DNA from 4 places in the Psychrobacillus sp. PGGUH221 genome. Region 1 is predicted to be linked to each of the others. Evidence: riboswitches for the same ligand, from Rfam matches in the RefSeq annotation. Region 1 holds a riboswitch; each other region holds the start of a gene.
What was found. A riboswitch is a leader RNA that binds a small molecule or an ion and turns the genes downstream of it on or off. The one in region 1 is predicted to bind S-adenosylmethionine.
Positions count from the first base shown of each region.

Region 2: it holds a riboswitch for S-adenosylmethionine, as region 1 does, so the genes downstream of both, PGC35_RS03585 (methionine biosynthesis PLP-dependent protein) here and PGC35_RS18145 (bifunctional homocysteine S-methyltransferase/methylenetetrahydrofolate reductase) in region 1, are expected to answer to the same signal.
Region 3: it holds a riboswitch for S-adenosylmethionine, as region 1 does, so the genes downstream of both, PGC35_RS01240 (M20 family metallopeptidase) here and PGC35_RS18145 (bifunctional homocysteine S-methyltransferase/methylenetetrahydrofolate reductase) in region 1, are expected to answer to the same signal.
Region 4: it holds a riboswitch for S-adenosylmethionine, as region 1 does, so the genes downstream of both, PGC35_RS17490 (hypothetical protein) here and PGC35_RS18145 (bifunctional homocysteine S-methyltransferase/methylenetetrahydrofolate reductase) in region 1, are expected to answer to the same signal.

Region 1 covers NZ_JAQMHQ010000011.1:40,235-45,093, reverse strand. The annotation lists gene fabZ (3-hydroxyacyl-ACP dehydratase FabZ) at 1-122, opposite strand, end outside; gene PGC35_RS18160 (protoporphyrinogen oxidase) at 315-1,700, shown strand; gene PGC35_RS18155 (nuclease-related domain-containing protein) at 1,830-2,384, shown strand; gene PGC35_RS18150 (hypothetical protein) at 2,417-2,788, shown strand; SAM riboswitch class I at 3,007-3,111, shown strand; gene PGC35_RS18145 (bifunctional homocysteine S-methyltransferase/methylenetetrahydrofolate reductase) at 3,188-4,859, shown strand, end outside.
Region 2 covers NZ_JAQMHQ010000001.1:770,425-775,283, forward strand. The annotation lists gene PGC35_RS03575 (ABC transporter permease) at 1-885, opposite strand, end outside; gene PGC35_RS03580 (ABC transporter ATP-binding protein) at 1,077-2,819, shown strand; SAM riboswitch class I at 2,929-3,035, shown strand; gene PGC35_RS03585 (methionine biosynthesis PLP-dependent protein) at 3,358-4,479, shown strand; gene metC (cystathionine beta-lyase) at 4,476-4,859, shown strand, end outside.
Region 3 covers NZ_JAQMHQ010000001.1:254,906-259,764, forward strand. The annotation lists gene lepB (signal peptidase I) at 164-715, opposite strand; gene PGC35_RS01225 (TVP38/TMEM64 family protein) at 708-1,349, opposite strand; gene PGC35_RS01230 (AzlC family ABC transporter permease) at 1,464-2,192, shown strand; gene PGC35_RS01235 (AzlD domain-containing protein) at 2,197-2,505, shown strand; SAM riboswitch class I at 2,580-2,687, shown strand; gene PGC35_RS01240 (M20 family metallopeptidase) at 2,797-4,032, shown strand; partial or broken gene PGC35_RS01245 (transposase) at 4,249-4,502, opposite strand; gene PGC35_RS01250 (CsbA family protein) at 4,853-4,859, opposite strand, start outside.
Region 4 covers NZ_JAQMHQ010000010.1:160,477-165,335, forward strand. The annotation lists gene PGC35_RS17475 (hypothetical protein) at 1-134, shown strand, start outside; gene PGC35_RS17480 (hypothetical protein) at 279-1,088, shown strand; gene corA (magnesium/cobalt transporter CorA) at 1,122-2,084, opposite strand; SAM riboswitch class I at 2,276-2,377, shown strand; gene PGC35_RS17490 (hypothetical protein) at 2,754-3,065, shown strand; gene PGC35_RS17495 (M55 family metallopeptidase) at 3,483-4,307, shown strand; gene PGC35_RS17500 (ABC transporter permease) at 4,323-4,859, shown strand, end outside.

The DNA.
Region 1 (4,859 bases):
TTTGCTGTCACGTTTTTAATGCCAACTGCTCGTTTTCCTTCATCCAATTCCAATATCTTATCCACTAATAGAAAGGGATAGCGGTGTCTTATTACATCCATGATTTTTTGTGTGTCTAACATAAAAAAACCTCCAATCTAATTAAATTTTATCACTTGGTGTTAGTAGTTGATACTATAATTTTCTTCTGCAATTTTGACGAAACGGTAAACTTTTATTGGAATAGGGGAAGAATAGTGAGGTAAGTCATACCAAGTATTTTTAAAAGCGATTATACTAGGAGTACGAGTAATTTCGAACTAGGAGTGAGTATCTTGAAAAAAGTAGTTGTGGTTGGTGGAGGAATTACAGGACTTTCTACGATGCATTATTTACAAAGACTTAAGATAGAAAAAGCATTAGATGTAGATTTGGTTTTAGTGGAAGCACATGATTATTTGGGTGGTAAAATTCATTCGGTAAGTGCAGATAGCTTTATAATGGAAACTGGTGCGGATTCAATCGTTGCACGTAACGAAGGGGTCTTACCTCTAGTAGAAGAGCTAAAACTGCAAGAAGAGCTCGTTTATAATGAAACAGGTATTTCCTATATATATACGAACAATGAATTACATGCAATCCCTGCAGATACGGTATTTGGAATTCCAACAAGTGAAGAATCTTTAGAAAGTAGTACGTTGGTTTCAGATGAAGGTAAGGAAGAAGCATTGAAAGATCTTGATTCCCCTAACGAAAACTTTACGAAAGAGAGTTCTGTCGGCTCATTTTTAGAGCATTTCTTAGGGAAAGAATTAGTGGAGAAACAAATTGCTCCCGTGTTGTCCGGAGTGTATTCAGGGAGATTAGATGATCTCACTATTTCTTCCACATTACCTTATTTGATTGACTATAAAAACGAATACGGCAGCATCATTAAAGGATTAGAAGCGCATAAAGAACAGTTCGCAGCAGCTGCAAATAAAAAATTCATCTCGTTTAAAGGTGGACTTTCTACTTTAATCGATCGCTTGGAGGAAGAATTGAGCGAATGTACGATTTTAAAGGGAGTACATACGGAGAAAGTAACTAAATCAGAAGCGGGCTACGAGGTTTTATTAGAAAATGGAGAAACAATAGAAGCGGATTTTGTTGTTTTGACTACTCCGCATGATGTGACTCAGCGAATTTTGCAAGAACAAGATTTAGATGTGGATTTTAATAAATTGAAGAATTCCTCATTAATTAGTATTTATCTTGGTTTTGATATTCCAGATGAACAGCTACCAGCTGATGGAACTGGGTTTATCGTTTCGGAAAACAGTGACGTGAAATGTAATGCTTGTACTTGGACTAGCCGAAAATGGAAGCATACATCTGCAAACGGTAATTTACTTGTACGAATGTTTTACAAAAGCTCCAATCCAGTTTTTGAAAGCATGAAGCATATGAGTGAAGAAGAGCTAGTGGAAGTAGCTTTACAAGATATTGACAAGAGCCTGAAACTAAACGGCAAGCCTCAAGTTGTGGAAGTAACTAAATGGAACGATTTAATGCCAAACTATCATCTGGAGCATGGGGAAGCGATAAAATCATTGAATCAGAAATTATCATCTATGCTTCCAAATGTAGTGCTTGCTGGATGCTCGTATTATGGAGTTGGTATCGGCGCTTGCATTAAAAATGGAAAAGAAACAGCGCAATTAATTTCGGAGAGAATTTAATTTTTAAGAAGGATGGTAGGACCAAAATATAATTTTGGTCCTTTTTTTATTGTAGGAATGAAATTGATGGTGTTTTAGATAAATTTACAAATATTGTATATGTGATACGATGCGATTGGGGGTGTTTAAATGATTGTAAAAACTCGAGCGTATGAATATAGCTATATAGCTTTGGAGTCATTATATAGACGTTTACCGAAAATACACGACATGAAAGAGTTGATTCACTCTAAAATGCAAATGGCGAAGGCTGGAATATACGGGGAAGAAAGAATGGATGGGGTTTTTCAAAAGTATTCTTTTCCGTTCCAATACTTGGTGTTGCATGATGTGAGCTTGGAATCGTATGGCAAGTTTCAAATAGATTCGGTATTTTTGACACAATACTTTGCGGTGGTATTAGAGATCAAAAATATAAGTGGAAGTTTGCGGTTTAAGCAAAATCCTTCCCAGCTTGAGCGAGAGAATGAAGAGGGTAAAGTCGATGTATTTGAGAGTCCAGAAGTACAGATAGAAAGGAATATATATTTACTGGAAGATTGGTTAAGATTGCAAGGTGTGAGTATTCCTGTTCGTGGTGTAATCGTGTTGACGAATTCAAGGGTGAAGGTAGTAGAGCCATCCATCAAATATCCAACGATACGATACTTTATTCGACGATTCCAGTATTTTTGCGCAATATGACTCGTGAGAAAGTATGCCTGGAAGTGCCAGCAATGCATGAATTGGCAGAGAAAATGGTTGTGTGTCATCAAGTGTACTTTCCATTTCCACTGTGCAGTCGATGGAGCATAAATCCAAATGATTTGCTGACAGGGGTCTATTGTGAAAAGTGTGAGACGCATGGGATGACGAAAAAGAAAAACGGCTGGAACTGTTTAAGGTGTGGTCATGTAGATCGCTTGGCGCATGAGAAGGCGATGCGTGATTGGTTTATGCTAATCGGGGATAGTATTAATAATCGGCAATGTAGATATTTTCTTAAATTGGATTCTTATCAGGCCGCATCTCGCATATTAAATTCTATGGGGCTGTCGAGAGAGGGTTCGTCTAAACGTAACACAATTTATAAGTGGAATTGGTCTTAAATTGACGAATCGGATGATAAAGAGTGAAAATCGGATAATAAGTCGAGATAATCGGATAATAACAAATGAAAATCGGATAATAAATCGAGATAATCGGATAATAACCGCCAAATATCGGATAATAAAAACACTCTTAAGATGCAAGAAAATTCAATCTACGTCTTGACGCTTTAGTTGAATAAAGGTACGATAAGTCTAACAAAAAATTGAATATTGAATTCTTATCAAGAGAAGCTGAGGGACTGGCCCTGTGAAGCTTCAGCAACCAGCCGTTTGGTCAGGTGCTAATTCCAGCAGATGCTTATGTGTCTGATAGATGAGAAGGGACGAATTTTACATACTCGTAAAGCCTTCTTTTCATGGAAGGCTTTTTTTTTATTTTAGAGAGGATGAATGTGAATGGGTTTATTAGAGAAGCTGCAAACGAATGTTTTGACTGCTGACGGAGCGATGGGGACACTGCTTTATTCATATGGAATTGATTATTGTAACGAAGAATTAAACATCCAGAAGCCAGAGATTATTGAGAAAATTCACCAGGACTATATAGTTGCAGGCGCGGATATCATTCAGACGAATACGTATGGTGCAAATGCAATTAAACTGGCGCGGTACGGACTAGAAAATCAAATGAAAGAAATCAATGAAGCGGCGATCCAAATCGCAAAAAGAGCAGCTGCCCCTGGTGGTCAATTTGTGCTTGGTACGATTGGTGGTATACGCGGTATTCGGAAGAGTGATGCGACTATTGATGAAATTATCGCAACGGTTAATCAACAAGCTACCCAACTACTATCAGGAAATCCAGATGGATTATTACTAGAAACGTACTATGATTTTGAAGAGCTTTCCGCAACGGTTACGCATCTAAGAAAGCTGACAGATACACCGATCATTGCACAAGTATCGATGCATGAGCCAGGTATCTTGCAAAACGGTTTATCGCTAAATGATGCATTACATCAACTAGAGGCATTAGGAGCAAGTATTGTGGGAGTCAATTGTCGACTTGGTCCTCATCATACAATTCAAGCGTTCGAAGGGGTGACGCTACCAGAAAAAGCATTTCTGTCTGCTTATCCAAATGCAAGTTTACTTGATGTAGAGGATGGCCGTATTGTTTACGAATCTGAGGCAGATTATTTTGGAAAAGCAGCGTTATACTTTCGCGAAGCAGGAGTTCGTTTAATAGGCGGTTGCTGTGGGACAACACCAAAACATATTGAAGCCGTGAAAAAAAGAATTGGAACTCTACCTCCAATTACAAATAAAATCGTAACGCCTAGAAAGCCAATAATCATTCAGGAAGCAGAACCAACCGTCAATCAACCACTACATGAAAAAGCAAAAACCGAAAGAACAATCATCGTGGAACTAGATACGCCACGCCATTTAGACACAACTACTTTTATGGAAGGTGCAGAGAAGCTGAATGCAGCTGGAATTGATGCAGTAACGATGGCAGATAACTCACTTGCATCTCCTCGTATTAGCAATATGGCTATGGGCTCGATGTTAAAATTGCAAAATAATATTCGTCCTCTAGCTCATATTACATGTCGTGACCGCAATTTGATTGGCTTACAATCACATTTAATGGGTCTGGATGCACTTGGAATTCATGATATATTGGCTGTTACAGGTGATCCAACCAAAATAGGAGATTTTCCCGGAGCAACCAGTGTTTATGATGTATCAAGTTTAGAGTTACTCCAATTAATTAAACAGCTAAATGAAGGTGTTTCCTTCTCAGGAAAATCGCTTCGAAAAAAAGCCAACTTCTCTGTGGCAGCTGCCTTTAATCCCAACGTTCGCGTACTGGATCGTGCTGTTAAAAGACTAGAGAAGAAAATAGAGTGTGGAGCTGATTATTTCATTACCCAGCCCGTTTATTCGAAAGAAAAAATGGAGGAAATCTATGAAGCGACGAAACACTTGTCCACTCCTATTTTCCTTGGGATTATGCCACTTACAAATAGTCGTAATTCTGAGTTCCTGCACAATGAAGTGCCAGGTATTAAATTATCAGATGAAGTGTTAGAACGCATGCGTGCTTGTGGAGAAGATAAAG
Region 2 (4,859 bases), on a different contig from region 1:
TAAACCTTGCCAAAAGTTAGGAATAGATAATCCAATTAAAGCAACAAACATAAAAGAATAATCTAAAAACGTATTTTGCCTAGTAGCTGAAATTATTCCAACTGGTATTGCAATGACAATCGCCATTAACAATGAAAAAATTGCAATAGTTAAAGTAATTGGGAATTTATTCGCAATACTTGTGGCTACTTCTTCATTTCCAGTAAAAGAAGCTCCTAAATCAAACATAGCTATTCCTTTTATTGCATCCCATAATTGAGCCAAGTAAGACTGATCCAAACCATGCATCTGATTGAAAGCTGCAATTTGCTCTTTCGTCGCTGCTTCTCCCAAGATATTGGCTGCAGGATCAAAAGGAGATAAATATAGAATAGTAAATACTAGAATGGATACACCTGCTATAACAAATATACTCATAATTAGTCGTTCAAAAATAAACTTAACAAAAGCATTACTATACAAAATAAGTAATAGATACATAAGTATTCCGGGAATACATGAAACAACTAAAAATGCCTTTTTATTAAGTAAACTTTGAAAAAAGGAAACATAGGTTAGCTTTTTTAATCCATTTTGCTCATATTGTTCCTCTATCTTTTCAGAGAGCACTTTTGTGTATCTTTCCTCTGCAAGCTTTTCTACTTCTCTCTCCATTTCCTGTTCACTTACTTTTTCACGAAAGAAAGCATGCTTGCGCACATATTGGTTTGCAAATTCTCTCTTCAGCTCTTCTTTAAGACCCAAATTTTTCAAGGAAGCATTCATTTTTTCATAAATAATAGAATATGTATCGTTCTTCTTTTTCAATTGATAATAGAAAAAAGTGATAAAATGCAACGGAAATCCTAAAATTATCAACAAGAATTTAAACGGCGCTCTCTGCATCAATTTCCCGAAAATGAATGCAAGATGATGGGATATATCAAAATTGACAGATGGCTCTTTATTTAACCCCAACGACTATTTACCTCCTTTCCTATATTGTATAAATCCAAGTGGTATAGTATAGTATAGATTCGAACTTTTATTAAGTCAATGGATTTTAATTAATTACATATAGAATTAGGAAGGTGTTTATGTTGGAGACGGTTTTAAAAGTAAAAGATCTACATATCTCGTTTCTAACCAGCGACAAAGAATTTGAAGCTGTACGAGGTGTCAGTTTTGACGTGAAGAAAGGAGAAACTTTAGGTATTGTTGGAGAATCTGGTAGCGGAAAAAGTGTTACTGCCCGTTCCATTATGAGACTTCTTCCCTCACCTCCCTCCTTGTTGAAAAACGGAGAAATTGAGTTCCTCGGTGAAAATCTGGTAAATAAATCAGAAAAAGAAATGGAAAGTATTCGTGGAAGAGATATTAGTATGATTTTCCAAGATCCTATGACCTCTCTAAACCCTACTATCCGAATTGGAAAGCAAATCGCTGAAAGCTTAATTAAACATCAAAAGTTATCTAAAAAGGAAGCATACAAGCAAGCAGTTGAACTACTTAAACTTGTAGGCATTAAAAATAGTGAAGAACGTTTTAATCAATATCCACATGAATTTTCTGGGGGAATGCGTCAACGTGTCATGATTGCAATTGCACTTGCATGTCGACCTACTTTACTAATTGCAGATGAACCGACTACAGCACTAGATGTAACGATTCAAGCACAAATATTAAATCTGATGAAAGATATGCAGACACGTTTTGGAACATCCATTATTTTGATCACCCATGATTTAGGAGTTGTCGCAGGTATGTGTGACAGGGTTGCAGTGATGAAGGATGGGGAAATTGTTGAAACTGGAACAACAGAAGAGATCTTTGAAAACCCTCAACATGCTTATACCAAAAGATTGCTCAATGCCCTTCCTCGTCTGGATCAAAAGAAAAAACCTAAACGTCCCCCTCTTCGCTCTATTGGAATAGAAGAAGGAAAACCATTACTCGATGTTAGGTCTCTAAAACAACATTTCCATACCGGAAAAGGCAATGTATTAAAAGCAGTCGATGATATCAGCTTTTTCATAAAACCGGGAGAAACGTTAGGTTTAGTTGGAGAATCTGGATCAGGAAAGTCTACAACCGGTAGAGCTGTTTTACGACTTCACGAGCCGACAGATGGAGACATATTATATCAAGGTATAGCCATTAACAGATTAAACAAAAATGAATTGAAAACAATGCGACGTCATATGCAAATGATCTTTCAAGATCCCTATTCGTCTTTAAACCCACGCTTTAAAGTCCTTGATATTATAGGGCAAGCATTAGATATTCATCAGTTGAGTAAAAACAATGAGGAAAGAAAAAATAGAGTAGAAGAATTGCTTGTAATGGTTGGATTAAAACCAGAGCATGCAATGCGGTATCCACATGAGTTTTCAGGTGGGCAGCGACAAAGAATAGGAATTGCTCGAGCACTTGCAGTAGAACCTGACTTTATTGTTTGTGATGAACCATTGTCCGCATTAGATGTTTCTATCCAAGCACAAATAGTTGAATTACTTGAGGACCTTCAACATCGGTTGGGACTTACCTATCTCTTTATCGCCCACGATTTATCGATGGTCAAGCATATTAGTGATAGAGTGGCAGTTATGTATGCTGGAAAAATTGTCGAGCTTGCAGAAAGTGAAGAATTGTACTCTAACCCATTGCACCCATACACAAAATCATTATTAGCAGCAATTCCAATTCCAGATCCTAAAATTGAAGCAAAGAAAAAACGATCACTAATGGAAGAAAATCGGGAAAAAGATCGATATCAATTATCACAATCAGAATTAGTAGAAGTCTCCAAAGGACATTGGGTTGCTATACCGAAAAATTAAGCACCTCCTATTGTACTATTTAGAAATACACATAAAAAAAGACCTTGTATAAAAATTCATCCCGTGATAAACTTACCTAAATTAATTTTTTGAAAATTTTATATTTTATTTCTTATCAAGAGAGACGGAGGGATTGGCCCGAAGATGTCTCAGCAACCAGCCGAATAAAGGTGTGGTGCTAATTCCAATAGACGTTCTACGTCTTGAAGATAAGAAGACTAACTTCAGTATTTTATTGAGGATTCTCTTCTTATTAGAGAATCCTCTTTTTTTATTTTTGGCAGACTCCAGCGCACTGCCCCTCGAGGTTATATGTGAAATAGCTGCTCCAGCGCAAAGCTCGTCACAAACACAGACGACAATAACTTTTGCGGTGGCTGAAAAGCTGCCTCCTAGGTCTTCTGGGCTCGGAGATGAGGGTCATGCATCCTTTACTACAGGATGAGGTGAACTTAAGATGCATTCTTTTCACATTTGCTTGTTGGGGCAAACATAGGCGCTTGCGCATTTATAATTTAATAGTAAAGGATGAATAATGATGTCTAAAAAGAGTATAGAAACTCAGCTAGTACAATTAGGGAACCATAGTGATTCGAAGACAGGAGCTGTAAATCCACCAATCTATTTATCTACCGCTTACAAGCATGCCGGACTTGGTCAATCAACTGGTTATGACTATACACGTACAAAAAACCCGACAAGAGCTATATTAGAAGAAGGCATCGCGAAGCTAGAAGCTGGAGAAGCGGGATTTGCCTGTAGTTCCGGTATGGCTGCAATTCAATTGGTATTATCTCTATTTAAATCAGGAGATGAACTGATTGCCCCAGAGGATCTTTATGGCGGGACTTATCGCTTATTTAATCAGTACGCAGATTCCTACAATATACGCACATCCTATTCAAAGTTTGAAACTGTTCAAGAAGTAGAAGCCCTCATTACTAAAAACACAAAAGCAATCTTTATAGAAACGCCTACTAACCCGTTAATGCAAGAAATCGACATAGAGCAATATGCGACATTAGCTAAAAAGCATCATTTATTATTAATCGTGGATAATACATTCTTAACCCCTTACTTACAGCGCCCAATTGAACTTGGTGCCGATATTGTTATTCACAGCGGCACAAAATACATTGGCGGCCATAACGATGTTCTTGCTGGTCTCGTTGTTTCTAAAGGCACCGATATAGGTGAAAAATTACTAATAAATCATAATGCAGCAGGTGCAGTGCTTTCTCCATTTGATTCATGGTTATTAATAAGGGGGTTAAAAACACTTCACTTACGTATGAAACAGCATGATGCAAATGCAAAAAAGATTGCTGAATTCTTACAAAATGAATCAGCAGTAAAGGATGTTTTATATTCTGGAAAAGGCGGAATGCTTTCTTTCCGCTTACAAAAAAGTGAATGGATTAATCCCTTTCTTGAAAACCTCCAATTAATCGTTTTTGCAGAAAGCCTTGGAGGAGTGGAAAGTTTTATCACCTATCCCGCAACTCAAACACACGCGGAAATTCCAGAAGAAGAACGTATAGCACGTGGTGTAGATAACAGCCTATTACGCTTCTCTGTTGGTGTTGAAGAGGCAGAGGACTTAATACACGACTTGAAACAAGTTTTTGCATTATTGGAAAGTGAGGTGTCCGTAAAATGAGTGGATATAAAGAGTCATTAGAAACGAGTATTGTCGTGGCATCAACTCGTGGGCATGGAGAGAGAAAAACTGGTGCTGTCAATGTCCCGATTTATCTGTCCTCTACCTTCCATCAAGAAAGCTTTGATGAATTTGGTCCATATGATTATAGCCGTTCTGGAAATCCAACGAGAGATGCTTTAGAAAAAACGATTGCAGAACTAGAAGGTGGTACTCGAGGTTTAGCATTCGCCTCCGGACTTGCTGCAATCTCTTCCGCATTCATGCTCCTATCCGCAGGTGATCATATTGTTATTACAGAAGATGTCTATGGAGGTACATTTCGTTTTGTAACCGAGGTATTGCCTCGTATTGGAATTAAGCATACTTTCGTTGATTTT
Region 3 (4,859 bases), on a different contig from region 1:
GCTACGAATTTTGCGCAGGAGCAGGATGCCTATAGAGAGAAGTTCTTTTAACCTATAACCGCATCAATAACAGAGATTAAAATAAATTACTCCCCGCTCAGAAAATTAAAAAACCGAATAATCTCTTACTACTATTGTACAAAACATACAGTAGAGTGTGAAATTATTCGGAGTCAAAATTTAAAGTTGCTCTGGAAAACGGCCAATATCTTATTTTTACTTCTCCAATGACTTCTTCTTGATCTATAAATTGGAAATAACGACTATCTAAACTGGATATTCGATTATCTCCTAACACAAATAACTTGTTTGGAGGAACTTTATTACTTCCAGTCAACTCTTCTAAATCGAAGTCTTCGGTAAAATTTTCTTCCGGATTCTGATATGCAGGATAAGACGCAAGAAATTTTTCTTCTACTTTTTTATTATTTACGTACAATTTATCATTTTCATACTTAATAGTATCACCTGGTAAACCAATGACACGTTTTACATAGTCTTCTTTTTGGTCGCTATGAAAGATCACAATATCCATGCGGTCTATATCAGAAAGCTTACTCACAAATACTTTATCTTTGTCATGAAGTGTAGGCATCATTGATTCCCCGACTACTTCATAGTTCGTTAAAATGAAAGAACGAACAATAAATACTACTAAAATTCCAATGAAAATGGCCACTAACCATTCCAGCAATTCTTTTTGTGTATTACTCAAATCTTTTCTCCTTTGTATTTCGTCTTTCATCGCGAATTGATCTAAAATCTGCATCTACTTTCTTATCAATTTTTTTCTCCACAGCTTTTCCAACAAACCATAGTATAACCATTATTCCAATCATTATTGCTGTTCTTAAGGGTTGTGTAATGAGTGCTTTAATATCGGAACCAATAAAGCTTACCACTAATATCATAATTAGTTTCCCTAAGACAACTGTCCATAAATACGTATTTTTTTTCATATTAGATAGACCCGCAACTATATTCACAAGTGCGGAGGGTGTAAATGGAAAACAAATAAGTAAAAATAATGGTCCAAAACCGTTTCTCTCTACCCATAATATTAATTTTTGAATCTTTTCATGCCTTGTAATAAAACCTAAAACTCTAGCTCGTCCATATTTTCTAATAACTAAAAATACGGTATAAGCACCTGCAACCGAACCTGCCCAAGATAATAAAAATCCAAACAAAATTCCGTAGGCAGTCACATTCGCCACGATAAAAACTACTAAAGGTAGAAACGGCAAAAATGCTTCAAGAAAAGGTAGTAATAACCCAAATAGTGGTCCAAGTGCTCGGTAATCTTGTGTTAAATTAGATAAAGTTTCGAATGATAACCAACTTGGCATGGTAACTCTCCTCTTCTATGTATATTTATACTCTTCCCAATTTTCAACTATATAAAACTTTATAGATATAGTATAATTTGTTCACTATCATAATTGAAGGTGGTGAAATTCGACATGAATAATAATTCATTCGTAAAGGGTTTAAAAGCCGGTACGAGTATTGCTATCGGCTATTTTCCAGTTGCATTAACATTTGGTTTATTGGCAAAAACCACTGGACTTTCCATTATTGAAGCAACAGCAATGAGTATTTTTGTTTACGCCGGCGCTGCTCAGTATATGTCACTGACGCTTATAGCAAAAGGTGTTGATCCTATTTTAATCGTTTTAAATACATTTGTCGTGAACATTCGACACTTTTTAATGACGGCTGCACTCAATGAAAAGATGCATAGTGAAAAAAGATGGGTCAAAGGAATATATGCATTTGGGATTACAGATGAATCTTTTTCCGTATTAGCAACTCAAAAAGATGAAAAAATACATACTTCTTTTGCATTTGGTGTTGCGCTTATCGCATATGGTAGTTGGGTTGTATTTACAGCGGTTGGACATGTTATAGGTGCCAATCTACCAGCATTTTTACAAGCGGCCATGTCGATTGCTCTATATGCAATGTTCGTTGGTCTTCTAGTACCCTCTATGCGAGGAAACCGCAAAGTAGTCATGCTGGCCCTCATTGCAGCTATTATAAACGGATTTTTTTACTGGACAGAATTATTATCGACAGGATGGGCTATTTTAGTCGCTACCCTAGCATCCTCTATTTTTGTCGAAATTATATATGCCAATCATCAAAAGAGGACTAGACTACGAGGAAAAAACTTAACGAAAGGAGCATAATGGAATGGAAGCATGGTATTGGTGGATGCTATTAGGAATGGCTATTGTTACCTATATTCCCCGAGCATTCCCGTTAACTTTTTTAGAAGGCAAAGAATTACCTCCTGTTGTTTCAGGAGTATTACGTAATATTCCATTTGCAGTATTAGGAGCATTAATTTTCCCAGCTATTTTATATGTTCAAGAAGGTAATCTATTATTTGGAATTATTGGAGCCATTGTGGCATTCGCACTTGCCATTATTTTTTCAAATGTAATGGTTGTAGTATTAGGAACAATTGGTGTTTTAGCTGTATATAGTCTTATCTTTTAAATACTACTTGACTGCTAGGAATAAATTACTTAATATTGGAATTAGTTCTTATAAAATTTACATAGAATATCACTTTCTTATCGAGAGAAACTGAGGGACAGGCCCAACGACGTTTCGGCAGCAGATTCAAAATGAAAACTGTGCCAATTCCTGCAAGCAATTTATTGCTTGAAAGATGAGAAAAGAAGGTTTTTCGATTATACGAAGAGCTCTCTTTTTCTTATCATACAAGATAAGATTAGGAGAGTTCTTTTTTGTTATGAATAATAAATGTAAAAGGAGCAGATACAAGTGAGTTTCCTAGTAGAAAAAAGAGACTATCTCCATAAATTAATAGAAGACAACAAGAATGTATATATTCAAATAAGTCATCAAATACATGAAAACCCTGAGATTGGAAACGAAGAATTTTTTGCTAGTTCTACGCTAATTGATTTATTAGAAAGTGCAAATTTTCAAGTCGAAAAAGGAATAGCAGGTCATGAAACGTCTTTCTATGCGATTAAGGATAGCGGTATCGAGGGACCTACTGTTGCTTTTTTAGCAGAATACGACGCTTTACCTTCAATTGGACATGCCGACGGACATAACATTATTGGTACGGCAAGTGTGGCTGCTAGCATCTCTCTAGCAGAAATGCTGAACGAAACCGGTGGAAGAATAATCGTCCTTGGTACTCCCGCAGAAGAAGGTGGATCAAAAGGAAGTTCAAAAGGAAACTTTGTAAGGCTTGGTTATCTAGAAGATGTAGATGTGGCTTTAATAATTAGCCCTTCAAGCAAAACTACTTTAAGTTGCGAAACACTTGCTCTGGAATCATTAGATTTTCATTTTATTGGACAAGCTACTCACCCAACAGCAGCTTCTAATAAAACAATAAATGCATTGGAAGCTGTCGTTCATTTTTTCAACGGAATCCATGCGCTTCGTTCACAATTACCATCTGATGTTAGCATACATGGAATTATTACGCATGGAGGTGATTCACCGAACATTATCCCTTATTTTGCCTCTGCTCGTATTCATGTCAGCGCAAAGAATTGGAAAAAAACAGAGGAAATCTCCGAAAAAGTTCGATTCCTTGCTAACGGAGCAACACTTGTAACAGGAACTTCTGTAAAAATCGAACGTTTTCAAAATGAGGTGCAAGATTTTGTAGTAAATTCAGTGTTAGATGAGGTTATTCATTCGGAATTTGAAGCTATTGGAGAAGTCGTATACACAGAAAGTAAACATTACAATGACTCTACGGATGCTGGAAATATTAGCTACGTAGTACCAACTGCAAGACCATCCATTAAAATTGGACCAGATGATTTAGTCGCCCATACAATAGAATTCCGTGAAGCTGCCAAATCTAAAGCTGCGGATGAAGCACTAATCAAGGGAGCTAAAGTCTTAGCTACAACCGGTTATCGAATATTAACAGATGCAAAACTACTTCATCAAATCAGAAAAGAATTTAATGCATCCTTAGCTCGTAAAGCAAAAGCAGATGGTATGGGCGTTTGCGATTTGAAAGATTGATATTGTAATTTATATTCTTTATCTTTCGGATTATGAAGTGTGTTTCAACAACATAAAGATTAATCGGATATGCATTTGCTATACAATACACATAAGCTTCCGCTGAATCTGTCTACAGTCTGAATCCACCTCTTAAGAAGAGGTGGATTTTTTTGGAATGTATTGTCTTTCATTGAATTGTTTTATTTTCATTTGGTGTTATCAATGTGCCGGAGTATTCGTTTCAATCTCTTTTATTGTTTGGCGCATCGAACGGATGCCAAATGTATATTGAATAAACGTCATTTTAAATAACACAACGGGATCAATACTTGGTCGCCCAGTAGCAGAGTAAAGATGTTCTACTAATGGATGAAATGGAAATCAATCGTGTCATCCAATTTACGGACCAAATGGTCCTTCGGTACAATCTGCTCAATCGTTAGCATTTCAAGTTGTTCACGTTCATTGATTTGGTTTTTAGTCATCATGATATTCAACACCTCAACGTCTTAGAAGATTTAGAAACTCACCACTTTTTAAATTAGCCAACACTAGTCGATTGGAGTGGAAGGCGCGAAGACTCCTACGGGAACAGCACGAGCCGAAGCACCCGGACTGAGCGTAGCGAAATTAATTTTTGCGACGAGCTTGCGCAGGAGCATTGTTTTTTGCGACGAGCTTTGCGCAGGAGCAAGGGAGAAGGCTGAGGCCGTGCCCGTGGAAAGCGTAGCGCCTGAAACGGAAATCAACGATTTCTTACTATGTATTGTAAATAAAAAAAGACTATAGACAATTTCAAATTTCTTTGAGTTTGTCTATAGTCTGAATCCACCTCTTCTTAAGAG
Region 4 (4,859 bases), on a different contig from region 1:
GCATTTTTATAGTTCCTCTAAGTTTGCCAACTGCAGTAGAGGACCTATTACTAATTGCTTTTGCGCTTATTAGTTTATATGTATTAGGATATTTCTTGAAAAAATTATACGTTCGTGCAATTGAAAAACACTAAAAAACCTTTAGAAGTCCCTTAAAATAGGTCTTCTAAAGGTTTTTTTCTATAGATCAAGATTCAATCCCTTACTTTGGAATGCTTTATCATAATGAAACCATTTCAAATGTTCATTCGTAAGCATAAAAGAAGGAGTGATGGGCTATGCAACATATATACGAACGTGCTGCAAAATATACAAAGCTAGGATCGATACTAATATTTGGCCTATACATAGTTTTAGTAGTTATTTTTAGAGATGTACTGTTGTACGATTTTGAGACTCATTTTTTAATAGGATTTACGGTTTTTATATTGTTTAGTACTTCTTTTGTCATTCAAAATGCTGCAGACAAATTACCGAAAGAGCAGCAAATAGATAGTGAATATTATTCTGCTGAATTTCCCATAAAAGAACTTAATTTTCAAAGGGATGTATCTATTATTCCAGTTACCTACTTAGTTTCAGGAAGAGGAGAACGTTTATATAAGATTGAACCTGCTAAGGACCATGGAGTTAAGAAGATGCTATCTGCATTTGAGATCTTTCAAAAGGGAATGTTGATACCCATTACATACAATTTAAAAACAATGGATGATAGTATAGTCAGTCAATTCACTTTGAAAAATAAATTAAAATTTATGCAGATAAAAGTTTATGACCACACAAAAAACCATTTATCCACTGTTGTCATGCCTCCTTTTTCAGTTAAAAATAGAGCCATTATTTTTAATGCGAACAATGAGAAGATACTGCAAATGGAAGCAAAAAGTATGTATGGAGATATTGATGTCGATGATTCCAATGGAAAACGGTTAGCTACGTACCGTTTTGGAATTTTTCCTTATGCAACTCATCCTGCATTTGAAATACAAGCAGTAAACGTGCATGTGTCGCTTGCACATGACTTGACCCATGCTCAAAAACTCACTTTTACTGCATTATTTTACTATTGGACCGGTAACGTAAAATAAAAAAGGAGCTGACATTACGACGTCAGCTCTTTTTTAGTTTTTAAATAGAGAAAACCAGCCTTTAAATTTAAACCAAGCAAGCATGGAAAGAGCAATAACAACGATCAATCCCATCACGACAAAATAACCATATTTCCACTCTAGCTCAGGCATATACGCAAAATTCATTCCGTATACTCCTACGATAAATGTCAATGGTATAAAAACGGTGGATACGATCGTTAAAATCATCATAATCCGATTCATTCGACTAGAGTTAATCGACATATGACTGTCTCTAATATCTGCAGTAAGTTCTCGATTAGATTCAATCATTTCCGTGAGCTTTAGCAAGTGATCATAAATGTCTCCAAAATATGCACGTTCAGAGTGTTGTAAATTTATTCGTTCGGAATTCATAATACGGTACAATAAATCCCGCATAGGTATCACTGTTCTACGTAATCTAAGCAAATCACTACGTAAGTCAAAAACTTGATCTATAGATAAATGTCTCATATCTGAAGAAAGCTTGTCTTCTACTTCATTCAAATAATCCTCAATTTTATAGACGATTGGAAAATAAGCATCCACTACTTTATCGACGATATGATAGGTTGCATGCATGGCCCCACGTTCCCAGCCTTCTGAATTTCGAATAATGCGTTCTCGTGCTTGAGCCAATTCATGCATAGGTGGAAAGTGGAAGGTGACAACATAATCCTTTCCAACAAAAATATCTAGTTCTTCCGCTTCTAACGTTTCTTCATTAATGGTATGTAGAACATAAAACGCATACCCATCATAATGGTCTAACTTTGGACGTTGAAGTCTTAGTAAACAGTCTTCTATTGCTAGCGGATGGAAATGGAAAAAAGAGCTAAGAAGATTCTCTTCTTCTTGAGAAGGTTCTCCAATATCAATCCAATACCATTCAAACGTTTTATTTTTAATATCATGGAGAGGAAAATCACATATTATTTCGTGATCGGTTGTAATGCCCATCGTTTGAATCATATCAAAACCTCACTTTTACATTGAATGCATGTTGCCATTATCTCATATTCGCATACTTCCATCAAAACACACCTCATAATATTTAACCTATAAATTATTTATAATGACTGGAAAAGTTTGATTAAATAAAAAATAGTATTGACATATATAATTTCTATCTGTATAGTGGGTATTAATCAAATATAACAACTTTCTTATCAAGAGAGGTGGAGGGACTTGGCCCTAGGATACCTCAGCAACAGGCATTTTTGCACTGTGCTAATTCCAAAAGCTTTTAGGCTTGAAGATAAGAAGAGAATAATCACTTAACGACGTGTAAACCTCTTCTTGTTTCTAAGAAGAGGTTTTATTTGATTTAAAGAGCTATATGGAAAGAATTTTGGCTTTGGTTTCACCTCGTTCACTTCAGTTACCCATTCGTAAGAAGTGTATCGAGTTAAATATAAAACTTCTTTTTTGAAGATCCCATTTGATCAATAGAGAAAGAAAGTATTTATTTTACACCACACAGAGTTTTGAACTAATCAACCCCCTTGTCTATATACTGGCAAAGGGGTTGATTAGTTATTCGGGTTCATTTTTATTTGTAATTAACTGAGGTGTTTGTCTAGTTTCTATAGCCTGCTTTTGCATTTACTAATATAAGTGCAAGAAGGAGGTGAATTTATTGTGAACCAATATCATCATAGACCTTGTCATTCATGCCATCAACCTCAAGTATCCCCATGGCAACAACCACCTGCGCAGCCAATTGTATGTCCACCGCAATATCGTGTACGTGATTCCTTTATACCGAGAATGCAACCTGTAATTCATCCAATCGTTAATGTGAATCGCGAGCATATTGTAAATGTTCCACAGCATTACTTTACAGAGACCAATCGAAACGTAGTTGTGAATCCACCCCTACAAGCATACCCATATCCGCAAGGAGGATTCCAACAACCATTCCAACGTCCTTTCTTCGGTCCTCGTTACTAAGGATATTATTGTTAGCTACGGCAACGCAGGAGCAACGAACTTAACTGCGACGAGTAGCAACCGCAACGCAGGAGCAAACGAACTTAACTGCGACGAGTAGCAACCGCAACGCAGGAGCAACGATCTCAACTGCGACGAGTAGCTATGCTACGCAGGAGCAACCGAACTTAACTGCGACGAGCAAGTGAAACGGCGCAGGAGCAAATGCCTTTTTAAAAGCGCATTTGCTTTTTTTGTGTGTAAAATCCTTAATCTATTCCTTTGTTTAAAATTTTTTGTTAATGTTCGCATTACTCATCAAATCCGTGTATTTACCAAAAAAAAGGCATTATAAATATTTAGACATATTGTAATTTTCTATATATTTTGATAAAGTTATATTTATTTTGATGGGTGAAATGATTAAGGGGGATGGAAATGAAGCTTTTTCTTTCAATTGATATGGAAGGAATCACAGGTTTGCCGGATCATACTTTTGTGGACTCCAGTAAGCATAATTATGAACGTGCTCGCCGTATAATGACACAAGAGGCAAATGCAATTGTAGAAGGTGCTCTATCTGTAGGTGTAAAAGAGATTTTAGTTAATGATAGTCACTCTAAAATGAATAATATTTTAGTAGAAGAGTTGCATCCAGAAGCTTCTTTAATAACGGGAGATGTGAAGCCGTTTTCGATGGTGCAGGCATTAGATGAATCTTACCTTGGTGCAGTATTTGCTGGTTATCATTCGAGAGCAGGACAACCTGGAGTAATGAGTCACTCAATGATATTCGGAGTTAGAAATATGTATATAAACGATGTAGAAATTGGTGAACTGGGATTAAATGCATATGTAGCAGGGCACTTTGGTGTACCAGTTATTATGGTTGCAGGCGATGATGGTGCGTGTAAAGAAGCTGAGGCACTGATTCCTGGAGTTGTCACTGCAGTAGTGAAAGAGTCTATCTCAAGATCAGCGGTTAAGACATTGCATCCACAAAAAGCACATGCACTATTGAGAGAAAAGGTAGCTGTAGCGATTAGTAATAGAGATCAAATCAAACCGCTCACCCCTCCTAAAAATCCAACATTACGTATTGAATTTGTTAATTATGGTCAAGCGGAATGGGCGGCACTTATACCTGGTTGTGAAATTATAGAAGGAACGACAATAGTTAAGTTCGAGGCAAAAGATATATTAGAAGCATACCGGGCGATGCTTGTAATGGTAGAGCTAGCAATGCAAACGAAATTTTGTTAAGGGGGGAGTTTGCTTATGGCGAAATATATTATTAAACGTTTTATTATGATGATTGCTACGATTCTTATCATTGCTACCGTAACCTTCATATTAATGCATTCGGTTCCAGGGTCTCCATTTGAAGGAGAAAGGACATCTAATCCTACGATTCAAGCAAACTTAGAAAAGTTTTACAAACTTGATGAACCGATGCATGTTCAGTATTTGTATTATTTAAAGTCGATTGTGACATTTGACTTTGGACCATCGATTAAAAAGCCGAATGACTCCGTAAATGAATTACTTGCAAGGGGATTCCCAATATCTTTTGAGTTGGGAATGGTTACGATACTAGTCGCTTTAATATCTGGAATTATCTTAGGGACGCTTGCTGCACTCCGGCACAACGGAATAATTGACTACTTAGCAATGACTTTTGCCGTTGTAGGGATTTCTGTCCCGAATTTCGTGCTAGCAACCTTACTTATTCAACAATTGGCAGTAAACTTGGAATGGTTTCCAGCGGCTACTTGGAGCAGCCCGATACATATGATATTACCTACTTTAGCTCTT